DNA from 2 places in the Peribacillus sp. NPDC101480 genome. Region 2 is predicted to be linked to the other one. Evidence: riboswitches for the same ligand, from Rfam matches in the RefSeq annotation. Region 2 holds a riboswitch; the other holds the start of a gene.
The links. A riboswitch is a leader RNA that binds a small molecule or an ion and turns the genes downstream of it on or off. The one in region 2 is predicted to bind S-adenosylmethionine.
Positions count from the first base shown of each region.

Region 1: linked by a shared signal. The riboswitch ahead of ACQKMF_RS17870 (YezD family protein) and the one ahead of ACQKMF_RS19770 (sugar ABC transporter substrate-binding protein) in region 2 are both predicted to bind S-adenosylmethionine.

Region 1 is NZ_JBNNSB010000005.1:148,941-156,821, reverse strand. Features, by position in the region: partial or broken gene ACQKMF_RS17885 (SDR family NAD(P)-dependent oxidoreductase) at 1-339, shown strand, start outside; gene ACQKMF_RS17880 (TetR/AcrR family transcriptional regulator) at 514-1,101, shown strand; gene ssuE (NADPH-dependent FMN reductase) at 1,291-1,824, shown strand; SAM riboswitch class I at 2,107-2,215, shown strand; gene ACQKMF_RS17870 (YezD family protein) at 2,386-2,529, shown strand; gene ACQKMF_RS17865 (phosphoadenylyl-sulfate reductase) at 2,711-3,415, shown strand; gene sat (sulfate adenylyltransferase) at 3,445-4,593, shown strand; gene cysC (adenylyl-sulfate kinase) at 4,636-5,235, shown strand; gene ACQKMF_RS17850 (nitrite/sulfite reductase) at 5,252-6,877, shown strand; gene ACQKMF_RS17845 (DUF3906 family protein) at 6,898-7,113, shown strand; gene cobA (uroporphyrinogen-III C-methyltransferase) at 7,133-7,881, shown strand, end outside.
Region 2 is NZ_JBNNSB010000006.1:101,480-109,360, forward strand. Features, by position in the region: gene ACQKMF_RS19765 (GTPase domain-containing protein) at 1-1,157, shown strand, start outside; SAM riboswitch class I at 1,253-1,358, shown strand; gene ACQKMF_RS19770 (sugar ABC transporter substrate-binding protein) at 1,474-2,586, shown strand; gene ACQKMF_RS19775 (sugar ABC transporter ATP-binding protein) at 2,644-4,146, shown strand; gene ACQKMF_RS19780 (ABC transporter permease) at 4,148-5,152, shown strand; gene ACQKMF_RS19785 (nitroreductase family protein) at 5,325-5,948, opposite strand; gene ACQKMF_RS19790 (winged helix-turn-helix transcriptional regulator) at 6,074-6,424, shown strand; gene ACQKMF_RS19795 (ketoacyl-ACP synthase III) at 6,731-7,714, shown strand.

The sequences.
Region 1 (7,881 bases), on a different contig from region 2:
TAATACCGCTTCTGTGTTTGGCTACTTAGCTTCCCACGGAACCTTTGCCTATCAGGCGACTAAAGGAGCTGTAAGAATTATGACACAGACCGCCGCTTTGGAATTGGGTGCTTATGGCATACGGGTAGTGGGCATTGCGCCAGGCGGGGTTGACACTCCTATCATTCAAGGCTATAAAGATATGGGAATCATCGATAAATTGAATGCAAGTCAAATGCGCGGTAAATTAATTAAGCCAGAAGCCGTTGCAAATGCCGTCTATCTATTATCGTTAGAGGAAGCAATGCGATCAATGGAAGTGTAGTCATGGTCGATGATGGCTATGCATCCTTTAAGTGATTTTCTGTAAAAGAAAACTTCGTCCCAATTTAGACGATGTTTTCTATTTATGATATATGGGAATATTGAATTCTAATGAATCAAAGGTAATATTGACCGATTGATACCATCGGGATATCATGTTAAATAGATTGGTGACACCGGTCTTATCATCATAAAAGAAGGTTGATATTTTTGAAAAAAGGGCAGCAAACGAAAGAACGAATCATAAATGTAGCCCGGACTCTTTTTGCCACTAAAGGTTTTGACATGACAAGAACGAATGAAATTGCCTCTGCATGCAATGTTTCCGAAGCTACTATTTACAAATACTTTGACAGCAAAAAAGATTTGCTATTAGCTACAATTACCCCTGATGAGAAAGAGGAAACTGAAGATGGGACTAGCCATCTATCCACGGATGATCTAGTGGAGAATCATGTTTGCACCATGATAAATAAAATTCTTGATAATAAAGAACAATTTTCGATACTATTCAGGGAAACACAATTCGATCAAGATATTTCGAAGCAATATGTAGATCAGATTTTCAAGCCGAATGCCAGGCATATTGAAATACAGAAGAGAATAGATAGTGGTGAGATACAATATATCTCTGATATTATCCTATTTAATGTAGGGATCATTTCATTCACATTGGCATTATCTACACATTATGAGATCCACCAGCAGAAAAAGGAGCCATATTTTACTTCTGAACGAATTAAGAGCATTGCTCAACTTTTGGTATATGGTATTCATGGAAAACAAAAACATACATAATGAAACGGTCATATTGAAGGGCTTTAGCATCAAGCCGCAAATATGACCGTTTTATTTTCCTTCAGAGTAGATGTCCAGAGTGTAAGATTTGACTTATATTTTTCAGACTATTACGATAAATGCATACTGTACGAAATGCTTTACGAAGATTTTATCTGGCAATCATGTAATATTGGAGGGGTATATTAAATGAGCGATATCGTAATTTTATCAGGAAGTCCGGCTATTCCGTCCAGAACGGACATTTCACTAAAACATATTCAATCATTAGTCGAAAACGAAGGATTTACTACAGCTTATTTCTCAATCACGGATTTCTCAGCAGATGATTTATTCAAAGGCAAATATAATAGCGAAGATATCTTAAAGCTTTCAGAGAAAATTCAAGCAGCTAGAGGTGTCATTATTGGTTCACCGGTTTATAAGGCTTCTTATACAGGTGTATTGAAGGCCTTGATTGATTTGCTGCCAGAAGGTGCTTTTAAGGGTAAGCCAGTACTGCCAATCATGATTGGCGGAAGTAACAGGCATCTATTGGCGATTGACTATGCACTTAAACCATTAATTTCAATATTAAAAGGCGAGCCGCTGCAGGGCATTTATTTTGTTGATAAGGAAATAGATAAACAGAATTCAGAAAAACCGATAAATGATTTGCATTTAATTGATCGGGTCCAGAGTCAAGTTCAAGAATTTGTAGAAGCGATACAGTTAAGAAATTAATGAATTCGAGTAATCCCTTCGTTTAAAAGGACTGGAATTCGAGAAATTATTTTTTCGGATAGATGACAGGCGCCAATTATAGGCTTGTTAATGAAAATAGACTCATTTTTTTGGAGGCTTTATCTAAAAAGACGAGTCTATTTTCATATTTACATGAACATAAAATCATAATCGGAATAGTGTGTATAAAAATAACAGTTCATCCATAATATTAAACCAAGTTATTTTATAAGAAAACTCCATTGACAAGGATTAAATATATGTTAATATTTAAAATAATAAAACTTATCCAGAGCGACGGAGGGAATTGGCCCTTTGAAGTCCAGCAACCTGCATGGTCGATGCAAGGTGCTACCTCCAACAAAATGTTGATCATTTTGGAAGATAAGGTAAAGATATTTACCTTGGGATCTTTCCATCATGGAAAGATTTTTGCTTTTTGGAAAGTTGTAGGCAAACCATAACAATGTAAGGTTGTTTGGAATTATATAAATCTAAGAAATTCATTTGATCAGCGGTGAAAATAAGAAATTCGCGGATTTTCTTAAAGGAGGAACAGGCTTGGATAAAGAGAATCAGCTTGAAGAAATATTTGAACGACTTCAAGAAATGCTTAATTCTATGAAATATGGGTCCATTACACTTATTGTCCAGGATGGTAAAATCATTCAAATGGAAAGAAATGAAAAATTAAGAATTAAATAAGGTATCTGCTGACTAGAAAAACTAGAGGCGGGTTTAACTGATATAAAGAGAGTATTGGTTAGATTCGTCTCTTTTTTCCTAGAGTCAAATAAACTGGAGAAGATTACAACGGGTATTGATCAACAGTTACTCTAACCTGATACAGCAAGTTTTAGAGGGGGCTACAAAGTTGGCTGCATTAATAAACTATGAAAATTTCAACACTGGGGATTTCCCTGTATTTCCCGAAGACAGTGAGACAAAAGGTGCTTTGGAAGTTCTGCAATGGGCGAATGACCATTATGGAAACGAACTGATTTATGCTTGCAGTTTTGGCATTGAAGGCATCGTGCTTACGGATTTATTGGCGAAGGTCAATCCTTCTGCCAAAATAGTTTTCCTTGATACAGATGTTCATTTTGAGGAAACTTATCAATTGATCGAGCAAGTGAAAAAGCGATATCCAAAGCTTTCGATAGAAATGAAGAAACCTGCCTTGACGCTTGAGGAACAAGCAGCGGAATATGGGGATGAATTATGGGTTAGAGATTCAAATAAGTGCTGTAACATCCGTAAAATCATTCCGCTTACCGATGTGCTTTCAACGGCAACAGCATGGCTTTCGGGACTGCGGAGGGAGCAATCCGAGACAAGGGCTTCGACCGAGTATATCAATAAGGATAATAAGTTCAAGTCAGTTAAAATATGTCCACTCATACATTGGACATGGAAAGATGTTTGGCGCTATGCCCATAAAAACGGACTTCCATATAATATCCTGCATGATAATGGATATCCGAGCATTGGATGTAAAACATGTACAGCACCAGCCTTCAATGCAGATGATTTACGCTCTGGCCGTTGGCAAGGAGCTCAAAAAACGGAATGCGGATTGCATTTATCTTAAATAAATAGAAACCATAGGGGGAAATTAGCATGACAATCAGTTTACCGCACGGAGGAACACTAATCGATCTTTGGGAACCAAATTATGATATTAGTAAAATAACAAAGTCGATCGAAATCGATGAAATTGCTTTAAGTGATCTTGAATTGATAGGCACTGGTGCCTACAGTCCAATTAAAGGATTCTTTACAAAAAGTGACTATGAGACAGTGGTCAAGGATATGAGGCTTAGCAGCGGTCATGTATGGAGCATCCCGATTACGCTGCCTTTGACCGAAGAAACTGCCGAAACCCTTACTATAGGTGAAGAAGTAACGTTGACTCATGAAGGTGAAACATACGGGGTTCTCTCCGTTTCCGATATATACACACCAGATAAGCAATTGGAAGCGACATTAGTTTATCAAACGGATGATGAGAAGCATCCAGGAGTGAAAAATTTATATAACCGCGGTGATGTATATGCCGGCGGGGAAATAAAGTTGATCAAGAGAATAGAGCGTCCGCAGTTTCAAGCTAATTATTTGGACCCGGTCGAGACAAGGAAAGCTTTTGCTGAAAAGGGCTGGGAAACGGTTGTCGGCTTCCAAACCAGGAACCCTGTTCACCGTGCACATGAATACATTCAAAAGACAGCATTGGAGATTGTCGACGGCTTATTCTTAAATCCTCTCGTAGGTGCCACTAAATCAGATGACATTCCGGCAGATGTAAGAATGGAAAGCTATAAAGTGCTGCTTGAAAAATATTATCCTAAGGATCGCGTCTCCCTTGCAGTTTTCCCTGCTGCCATGCGTTATGCAGGACCTAGAGAAGCCATTTTCCATGCCATGGTCCGTAAAAATTATGGTTGCACCCATTTTATCGTCGGACGTGATCATGCGGGTGTGGGCGATTATTATGGCACATATGATGCTCAAAAAATCTTTGGGAATTTCAACGCAGATGAGTTAGGGATCACGCTATTATTCTTTGAACATAGTTTTTATTGTAAAGAATGTGGCAATATGGCTTCCGCTAAAACTTGTCCTCATGGCAAGGAAGACCATGTCATCCTGTCTGGAACGAAAGTAAGGGAAATGCTGCGTAACGGAGAAATTCCTCCAGCTACCTTTAGCCGTAAAGAAGTCATCGAGGTATTGATCGAAGGTCTAAAAAAGAATGAAGTTTATAACTGATCGGACATAAATTGAAGGACCACATGAAGAGGGGGATTATTAATGAGTAAAAGTACGAATGTCACTTGGCATGAAACGTCATTGACCAAGGAGCTCCGCCGGAAGCAAAACGGCCATGAAAGCACAGTTCTATGGTTCACTGGTCTCTCGGGCTCCGGAAAATCAACGATTGCGAACGCGGTCGCTAAAGAGTTATATAATCGGAATATTCGAAGTTATGTTTTGGATGGTGATAATATCCGCCACGGATTAAATAAAGATTTAGGTTTTTCTGAAGAAGATCGAACCGAGAATATTAGACGAATCGGTGAGGTTTCCAAGTTATTCGTGGATAGTGGGCAGTTCGTATTGACCGCCTTCATATCACCTTTCAGGGCAGATCGGCAGATTGTACGTGATTTACTCGATGAAGGGGAGTTTATTGAAGTATACATAAAGTGTCCGATCGAAGAGTGCGAAGTGCGTGATCCAAAAGGTCTTTATGACAAGGCGCGTAAAGGAATCATTAAAGATTTTACCGGAATCGACTCTCCATACGAAGAACCTGAACAACCGGAAATCACTTTAGAATCCGACCAATACAGCATTGAAGAGTGCGTTGAACAGGTAATCGGCTATTTGACAGCAAAGAAAGCGATCTAATCAAGGAGGAAATGTAATGGTTTACGAGAAATTTTGGTCGGAAAATCCACTAATCGCTAAAAATAAAACGGAAATCTGGAAATTGGAAAAAGATGGATTGAAGATATTCGATGATATTCCACATTACGCTGTAAATGGTTTTGATTCCATCCCTAAAGAGAATTGGGATATGTTCAAGTGGGCAGGTCTATACCTGCAACGGCCAAAAGAAGCAGGTTACTGGATGATGCGTGTCGTTATTCCCGGAGGTATCCTGACCTATGATCAACAGATAACTCTTGCTAACATCGCTAAAGATTATGGGAGGGGTGTATATGACATTACAACCCGTCAAGCCGTTCAATTCCACTGGCTGACCATCGAACAAGTCCCGGATATATTAAACCGTTTGGAAAAGGTCGGAATGACTACGGCCGGTGCATGTGGTGATATCACACGTAATATCATCGGTAATGCATTGGCAGGCATCGATCCTGACGAACTTTTTGATACACGCGAGGTACTTTATGATGTATTTGAGTATTTCCGTCTTAACGAAGACTATTCAAACCTTCCGAGGAAATATAAAATGTCCATAAGTGCTAATATCCATAATGCTTCAAATGCTGAAATCAACTGTGTTTCATTCAATCCGGCTACTAAAGTAATTGATGGAGTAACGGAAGTTGGTTTTCACGTAAAAGTAGGCGGTGGACTATCCTCCGTTCCGATGCTGGCAGAAGAACTTGACTTATTCATTTTACCTGAAAAAACAGTCGAAGTAGCGGCCGCCATCACGACGATATTCCGTGACTTTGGGTACCGTGAAAAACGTCATCGCTCGCGTTTGAAATTCCTTGTAGCTGATTGGGGTCCTGAACAATTCAAGGAAAAATTGCTGGAGTACACCGGTCCGCTTCCTGAAAAGGGTGAAAGTGCGGTGAAGGAATGGAATGCAGGTTATTTCTACGGCATCCATAAACAAAAACAAGATGGTCTGAACTATGTTGGAGTCAATATACCAGTTGGTCGACTAAATCCAGACGAAGTGATTGAGTTTGCCGAACTTGCGAAGAAATATGGAAATGGTGAAATCCGCAACTGTAATTCTCAAAATCTTATCATTCCAAATGTGCCGGATGCAAAACTTGAGGAAATAAAACAGGAATCCATCTTTGAAAGATTTCCATACCACCCAAAAAAATTCATTGGTTATTCCGTTTCTTGTACAGGCATCGAGTATTGCAACCTGGCACTCGTTGAAACAAAAGAACGAATGAGGACCATTTCTGAATCATTGGACAAGGAAATAGATCTCGATGTTCCTGTAAGGATGCATATGGTGGGTTGTCCGAATAATTGTGGTCAAAGAGCCATCGCCGAAATTGGACTGCAAGGCATAAAAATGAAAAACCAGGATAAAAAGATGGTCGAAGCTTTTGAGATATACGTCGGGGGAACGCTGAATGAAGGCGGTAAGTTCAATGAAAAACTTAAAGGGAAAGTGGAAGCTGAACAGCTCTATCATGTTCTGAAAGAACTGATCCTATTTTTCAAACAAACAAAACTTCTATCCGAAACCTTTCTTGATTTTGTGGAAAGGGTAGGGATATCCCAGTTACAAAGTAAGCTAGATGATATATTAACGGAAGTGGCCGTTTAATAGGGGAAGGTAAGCAATCCATGAATCTATACCGTTTCGAAGTCACTATCAAGGAAAAACCAATCCATGTCATCATTGTTGCCGATTCGGATGAAAAGGCGTTTGACCTTGTTGATATCGAGCTGGAAAAACATTTTTTGAAAATGCCTGAAGTGGATGACATCTCATTATATGAAAAAAGGAAAATTAAAAATGGAGCAGGTTTCGTTTTATCGGAATTCGAAACGATTCTCTAAGGGAAGGCAGGTTGCATAAATGGGGAAAGTATATCTAGTAGGAGCCGGTCCCGGAGATCCAGATTTAATTACATTAAAAGGATTAAAATGCATTCAAGAAGCTGATGTCATTTTATATGATCGACTTGTCAATAAAGAACTTTTGAATCATGCAAAAGATGGTGTAGAGCTGATTAATTGCGGTAAACTGCCGGATTATCATTTATTGCAGCAGGATACCATCAATCGGTTCCTGGTCAAATATGCAAAAAAGGGAAAAGTGGTCACCCGTTTGAAAGGCGGAGATCCATTCGTCTTTGGGAGAGGCGGGGAGGAAGCGGAAGCCCTTGCCAAAAATGGCGTGAGCTTTGAAATCGTTCCAGGAATTACTGCTGGAATCGCCGCTACAGCTTATGCGGGAATCCCAGTTACACACAGGGACCACGCTTCATCTTTTGCAATTGTTACCGGCCATCGGAAAAAGGATGAAGAGGATAATATCAAATGGGAATCCCTTGCAAAAGGAATCGATACATTAGCCATTTACATGGGTGTTAAAAACCTGCCCTATATTCAAGGGAAACTTTTGGAGCATGGAAAAAATCCAGAGACTCCGGTAGCCCTTATCCATTGGGGGACATTAAAAACACAAAGAACAGCTGTCAGTACGTTGGCTAATGTAGTGGAAACCGCCAATAACGAACAGATTTCCAATCCTTGCATGATAGTCGTGGGCGATGTCGTTAATTTACGGGAAAAAATCAAATGGTTTGAAGGAAAACAAACCGA
Region 2 (7,881 bases):
ACAGTGATCAGGTCGCAGTCCGGATGGAAGACGAAACATGGGATAAAGTGAATGCCTATTTCCCGAATGCGAAAGTATTCGCTTTCTCTAAACATTATGACAGCCGGCAGCAATTGAAGGACCTTTCAGCTTTCCTTCAATCGAATTATCAAGATGAAAATTGGAAGGAAAGAAGATCTGAAAAAATCCTGGCATTCATTCGTAAAACTTTATCTTATCTGTTAGAAAAACGGGCAGCCAATGAGCGGAAATGCGAGCATTCCATCTCTTGGAATGAACAGATGGAAGTCAAGCTGAATGGGGCTGTCAACCAATTGGCTGATTTGGAAAAAGAGAAAAGTGAAAATATCATAAGGTCGTATCGTTCGCTTAAGGACGAAGTGAAAAATCAGCTTTATTCAAAAATTCCTGAATTACTGAGGGATTGCTCTAAATCGTTAACGGAAAGCAGTGATTTCAGTCAGGTCCATGTACAGTTAAATCAGGAAATGAATGAGCGGATTCAAAACTTCATTTCTGACAAGATCATGCCTCAATATTACCGTTCTCTTCAAGACTGGATTGCCAGTTCCCAAATGGAGTTCTCACAAAGCCAGCAGTTTATGGATGAGATGAGTGCCGGTTTCAATGAATTATACAAAGAAGAACGGATTACGCTTGCAGGCGACTTCAGAGTATTGGATGACTGGCGCCGTGATGCCGACAGGATGACAAGCAGCATCCGCATCGAAAACGTCAATATCCTTTTGCGCAGGACTCCATCTCAATTACTGCTTAAAGGGGCAGGGAAGCTGTTTGGGGCGATACCGCAAAATAAAGCCAATATGTACAATCGTTATAAGAAATACCTGGAAAGTGAAGATTACCTGGATGTTGCGGAAATGATCACGGAGCGTTTCCTTACCCAATTTGGATTGTTTGAAAAATCTTTGGATCGTGACATCTCCCTTTTCTATCGCGGTTCATTTGCATTACTTCAAAAAACGATAGAGCAAACGCAGACTGAAATAAAAGACTACCAGGCTGCATTGGAGCATATGAAACAAAATCCGGAAGTTTACCGTGACCCTATCACTTTGTTCGAAGTGAAATTAAGGCAGTTGGAGCGGCTTGAAAAGATTGAGAAAAAGCGTCTAGCCCAGCTTCAAAGAAAATAAAAAATAACGGGGAACATTTCAAATATTCAAAAATCTATTGACTTTACGACTATATCCCTATAAAGTGATAATTACGAAAACGTAACACGATATATCTCTTATCAAGAGTGGCGGAGGGACTGGCCCTAAGATGCCCAGCAACCGTTCCATTAGGAATTGGTGCTAAATCCTGCAAAACAGAAATGTTTTGACAGATAAGAGAGGGACAAGTCTGCAAAACAGCCGATTAAACCTCTCTATATTAGAGAGGTTTTTATTTTGGGATTTACACCAACTTAACTGATAAGACTAATAAGAAAAAATGGAGGGAAACAAGATGAAAAGGTCTATTAAAGGTATATTCATTTCAGCCATCGCTTCCGCTTTGCTTTTAACGGGGTGCTCTACAGGTCAGAGTTCCACAGAGTCGAAGAAAGAAGAAAAAGTATCATTTGAAAATGTTCCGGAAAGATTCGCTGATGGAGATGGAGCCAGAATCAAAGTGATCCGTAAAATTGGCGGTGATGATCATACGGCCCAATACCTGGCGGGGGCGAAGGAAGAAGGAGAAGCACTGGGGTTTCAAGTGGATACTTACACAGCCAATGGTGATACGGCTAAATTCCATGATGCGATAGCGCAGGCTTTGGAGGAAGATTATGATGGCTATATCATTTCACATGGTGATGATGCAGCAACTGTGAATGACGTTCAAAAGTTGGTTGATGCAGGTAAAAGCGTTGTCACATTCGATTCAATAAGCGATCTATCTAAAATAGAAGGCGTGACATTAACTTCACAAGATGATGAAGCGTTGGCAACACTGGCTTTTGATAAGCTGATAAAAGAACAGAAAGGTAAAGCGGCAATTGCATACCTTTGGGTGGACGGTTTTCCTCCAATGGTAAGAAGAAATGCAGTCTATCAGGAAAAATTAAAAGAAAATCCTGGAATCAAAGAAGTCGAAAGATTCGGAGTGGCATCTGCTGATACATCGGTTCAGACACAAAATGCTGTAGCCGCAATGCTGAATAAATACCCTAAAGGTAAATTGGATGCCATTTTCGCAACATGGGATGCCTTTGCTATCGGTGCAGCCCGGGCGATTAAAGAGGCGGGCCGCGATGAAGTGAAGATATATGGAATAGATGTCTCGAATGCAGATCTCCAGGAAATCCAATCGGCTGATAGCTCATGGTCCTACACGGCAGCAGTAGATCCCAAGTTGATCGGTGCAGTGAATATGAGGATATTGGCTAAAAAATTAGCGGGCGAAGAAACGCCGCAAACCTATGACTTGAAGGCTTCACTTATTTCACAAAAGCAAATCCAAGCGTCTAAAGAAGCGGTGAACATGGCAAATCTGTCTGGTATTGTCGATGGCTGGGGTGTATCGACGGAATTTGAAGAAGATTGGATGAAGGTTTTGAAAGATCATTATAAAAATTAAAAAGAGACACTCTCTTTCAAGTAGAAGGGAGTGTCTGTTCAATAAGGGGGAATGGACATGGGCACGCAACTAGAAATGAAGAAGATTTCGATTGAATTTCCGGGGGTGAAGGCGCTGAGTGATGTTGATTTTTCCGTAAAATCGGGGACAGCCCACGCATTGGTCGGTGCAAACGGAGCAGGGAAATCGACGTTAATGAAAGTTTTATCGGGAGCCCATGTTCATTATTCAGGTGACATTTATATTGATGGGGTGAAGAGGGATATCCGCTCACCAAAAGCGGCTCAAGAACAAGGCATTCAAATTGTTTATCAGGAAGTGGATACCGCCCTCATCCCTTATTTAACGGTTGGGGAAAATGTAATGTTGAATGATATGGTCCAAAACATGGGAAAAAAACAGATGGTCCAATGGAAAGAGCTGCATAACCAAGCGGCTTCTATTCTTGAAGATATGAAAATTCGTGTCCCTTCGAAAAAGCTGGTAAGAGACCTTACCTTGGCTGAAAAACAGATGGTCCTGATAGCAAGAGCCGTTTCGACAGAATGCAAATTCCTGATTCTCGACGAGCCAACTGCTCCGTTAAGTCAAACGGAGACTACAGAACTTTTTCGAATTGTAAATGAATTAAAGCAAAAAGGCGTGGGAATCATTTTCATTTCACATCGTCTGCCCGAAATTTTTGAAATCTGTGAGGAAATTACAATCATGAGGAATGGGGAGCGTGTCACAAGTCGAAAGAAGGAAGATATAACCCGTACCGAAGTCGTAGAGAACATGCTTGGAAAAACCATGGATGAACAGTTTCCTGAAGTGAATGCTTCGATTGGCGACGTTATTCTGGAAGTGAACGGATTGTCAGATGCAGAGAAAGTTAAAAATGTCAGTTTGAATATTAAAGCAGGCGAGATAATCGGCTTGGCAGGGTTGGTCGGGGCTGGGAAAACGGAGCTGTGTAAAACCCTTTTCGGCCATACGTCCATCACAGCGGGGGAAGTCATCCTGAATGGTCGAAAGCTTTCCTTGAAATCACCACACGAAGCAGTAAAAAGCGGTCTGGCACTTGTACCTGAGGAACGCAGGAAAGAAGGGGTCCTTGTTCAGGAATCAGTCTCGGCGAACTTGACGGCAGCCAGTCTTGGCAAATTCTCCAAGACATTCAGCTTCGTGAATCGCAAGGCGGAAAAGGAAAGAGCGAAGGAAATGATCGCAAGCCTCGGCATTAAAACTCCTTCAGGGGAAGTGAATGTCGAAAACCTTTCAGGTGGCAATCAGCAAAAAGTTGCCATCGGGAAATGGCTTATGGCCGATGCGGATGTATACATATTCGATGAACCAACGAAAGGGGTCGATGTTGGAGCCAAGAAGGATATATTCGAATTGATTGCAGAGCTTGCAAGGAATGGGAAGGCGATCATTTATGCATCATCCGAGCTTTCCGAAATCATTGGCATTACCAACCGGACATATGTGTTATATGACGGGAGCACTGTCATCGAATTAGAAACAAGTAAAACGAATGAAGAAGAACTACTATTCTATTCAACAGGAGGAAAATAGAATGAGCATACCCAATCCTGTTACACAGACAGCGAAAGTGAAGAAAAAGGTGGAACTATTCGACTTTTTCTATAAATACGGCACAATATTGACGATTATCATTCTGATTGGAATTTTTGCCGTGTCCAATCCATCTTTCATTCAAACTACGAATCTGGTCAACATCCTGCGTTCCATTTCAATCGTGACCATCATTGCGATCGGCATTACGATATCCCTGACCGTGGATGGCTTCGACCTTTCCGTCGGCTCCGTCGCATCATTGGCCAATGCCATCGTCATCTCGATGTTTGTCTGGTTTTCACAGGATACATTAATTGCCATATTAGCTGCGATCGGTGCCTCACTTGTCGTAGGCGCCTTGAATTCATTCATGATCGTTAAATTGAGAATTCCCGACATGCTGATGACTTTGGCTACCATGTTCATTATCCAGGGAATTGCCCTTACCTATACAAAAGGGGCCACGGTTTCGCAAAATATGGTCATGCCAGACGGGACGTTCGCAACAGGACTGATCAGCCCGTTTTTCGCCAAAATTGGCCAGGTACCGTGGATAATCCTGATCATGGCCGTCATTGTGATAGCGACCCATATCTTTTTGACTTATACGAAGCACGGTCGTTATATGTACATTATTGGGGGAAATAAGGAAGCGGCGAGACTTTCCGGGATATCGGTCAATAAATACAAAATCCTTGCCTATCTGCTTTCGGCTCTATTTGCTGCAATCGGGGGGATTGTCCTTGCTTCAAGGGTCATGACATCGGAAATCAATTCAGGGTCACCCTATTTAATGGATGCCGTCGCGGCTGCCTTCATTGGTTCCTCCGTTTTAGGAGCGGGAAAACCGAATGCCTTTGGAACCTTTGTCGGAGCAGTCCTGATCGGAATCCTACAAAATGGGCTGATCATGATGTCCGTTCCGTATTATGCGATGGATATCGTCAAAGGAACAGTGCTGGCCCTTGCTCTCGCTGTAACTTATTACAAACAAAAACACTAAAATGAATCCGTTACGTTTATATGACTATATGATAAGTCTGCATGTGGATGAAATGTGAGACTGTAACTCGTGGTGAGTTTTAACTATAAGATGATAGGGGAAGAGGGTTCTTTTTAACCCTCTTTCCACACTAATCTCCAATATTCAAATTTTTAAAAAGTAAAAACACTCACTATATTTTGTTTTTATAAATGACTTTGTTCACATCGTGTCTTACTGTTTTGTGACCTTCTTTAATTCCTTTCCCCATGGCGATAAGCATAACATCTAAATACCTATCAGAAATTTTTAAAGCTGACTTTAATTGTTCGGAATCATACCCGGACATTGTAATGGTTTCAAGACCTGCCTCGTTCGCCAATAAAACTAACGACATTGACGCCAGGCTTGCGTCTCTTATTAATTCAACCTTTAAATCCTCTTTTGATTTATTTAGATAATAATTGATTGCCGCGTTTGTTAGATAATCTCTTACTGATGCGTCAAAATAACCTTTTTGAAACTCATCCTCATGTATCATTATGATATTTTCTTTTTCAAATGCTTGATAATCACCTAGTATAACAATCAGTACTGAGGCCTCAATTACCTGTTGCTGATTAAAAGCAATGGGCAGTAACAAATTCTTTAAATATGGTTCATCTATAACCAGGTATCGTGTTGCTTGAATATTGTTTCCGTTAGGCGATTTACTGGCTCCTTCAATAAATGTCGCCAACGTTTCGGGACTAATTTTATAATCGGGATCGTACTGCCTTACGGAACGTCTTTTTTCTATAATCTCCCTTACACTCATCGTGTTCACTCCCAATGTTATATTTGCTTCATAATCAGAGTATAATGGACCCATGATGTAGAAGAAAATAACGCACAATAAAGTGGCATAGCCACCTTTATGTGCCTATTCAGGAGGAATGAGGAATGAAGAGTTTAAATACTGGAATAAATATTTTCATGAATACTGTAGGAGGAAAGTGGAAATGCTTAATCCTCTTTTTTCTGAGTCAAAAACCAATGAGGACAAAAGAGTTTTATATTCTAATACCGGCCATTACCCAGAAAGTTTTGACCGACCAATTAAAGCAGTTAGAAAGAGATGGGCTTGTCCGAAGAGAAGTATATAAAGTAGTACCACCAAAAGTAGAATACAGTTTAACTGAGTTGGGTCAATCCTTTGTACCTGTATTAAATACAATGTGTGAATGGGGCACTACATATGCAGTTGAACAAAATCTCGAAAGACAAGAACAAATCTGTCGCCATCATAAATAGTAAGAGCTGCATCAACTAGGAGTATGGCTTTTTTTTTTGACAAGTTCAGTGATGCAAGCAGAATTTATTCAAGCTATCAGTATAATTGTCAGAAATACAAAATGTCTTGAAGATGACTTTTGGCAGTCTCTCTAGAGATTGTAATAAACTAACAGGTGCTTTACTTTAAAATAGTTGCTTTGCCCCGCTCTTTTTCTTAAAATGTAACGGTTAGTTGCATAAGATTTTTTTTGCTTTATAATTAGTACCAGGTGTTAATATCAAGTTATAAAATGATGCAATTCATACACACGAGGTGGCTATTCTATGTTCAAATCCAAAGCACGTATTACTGCGATAGGTTCGTATGTTCCTGAAAAAAGGTTAACAAATAAAGACTTAGAAAAAATGGTTGAAACCAATGATGAATGGATTGTTAAACGTACTGGTATTAAAGAACGAAGAATTGCACATGAAGAAGAGTTTACTAGTGATATAGGTTATAAAGCTGTAAAGGATTTAATGGAACGGTATGATAAATCTGTCGAAGATGTTGATATGATCATTGTCTGTACCTTTACACCTGATTTCAACACTCCAAGTGTAGCATCTTTAGTCCAAGCAAAGCTAGGTATTAAGAATACTGGAGCTATTGATTTAAACGCTGCCTGTGCAGGATTTACTTATGGGCTGCATGTAGCTAATGGATTAGTAACATCTGGTTTAAACAAGAAAGTTCTTGTTATTGGAGCTGATACTTTATCTAAACTTATGGACTATGAAGATCGAGCCACTTGTATTTTATTTGGAGATGGCGGAGGAGCAGTTCTTGTAGAATATGATGAAAAACAGCCAAGTTTTATTTCTTCACATTTGTATTCTGAGGGAGAAGGCGGAAAACATTTATATAGTACAAACCTATCGACACGAATAAATGGTGAAGACTTAAATAATAGTGGCAACCTTGTACAAAATGGACGTGAGGTTTATAAATGGGCTGTCACGACCGTTCCAAAAGGAATGCAAACTGTGATGAAAAATGCCGAATATCAATTGAATGATGTTGATTGGTTCGTACCGCATAGTGCAAATTTAAGAATGATTGAATCAATATGTGATAGAAGTGGCTTTCCAATTGAGCGTACTTTATATAGCTTAGTGGAGTATGGAAATACTTCTTCAGCGACAATTCCATTAGCTTTAGAAATAGGATTAAAAGAAGGGAAGCTCAGTGGTGGTGAGAAGGTTTTATTATATGGTTTCGGCGGTGGGTTAGCTCAAGCTGGATTGCTTATCAATTGGACCTTATAACGCTTTTTTCTACAACTAATAACGAGTTTGTACCAAAAGAAGGCCTCTCATTGGGGGCCTTCTTAAAGTATGATTCTTTGAAAAAGTTTCATTCAAACTTAAATGAAGAGTCAGGATAATTCAACTGGACCCTTATTTGTATTTAGACAACTAGAGGTATACCACAT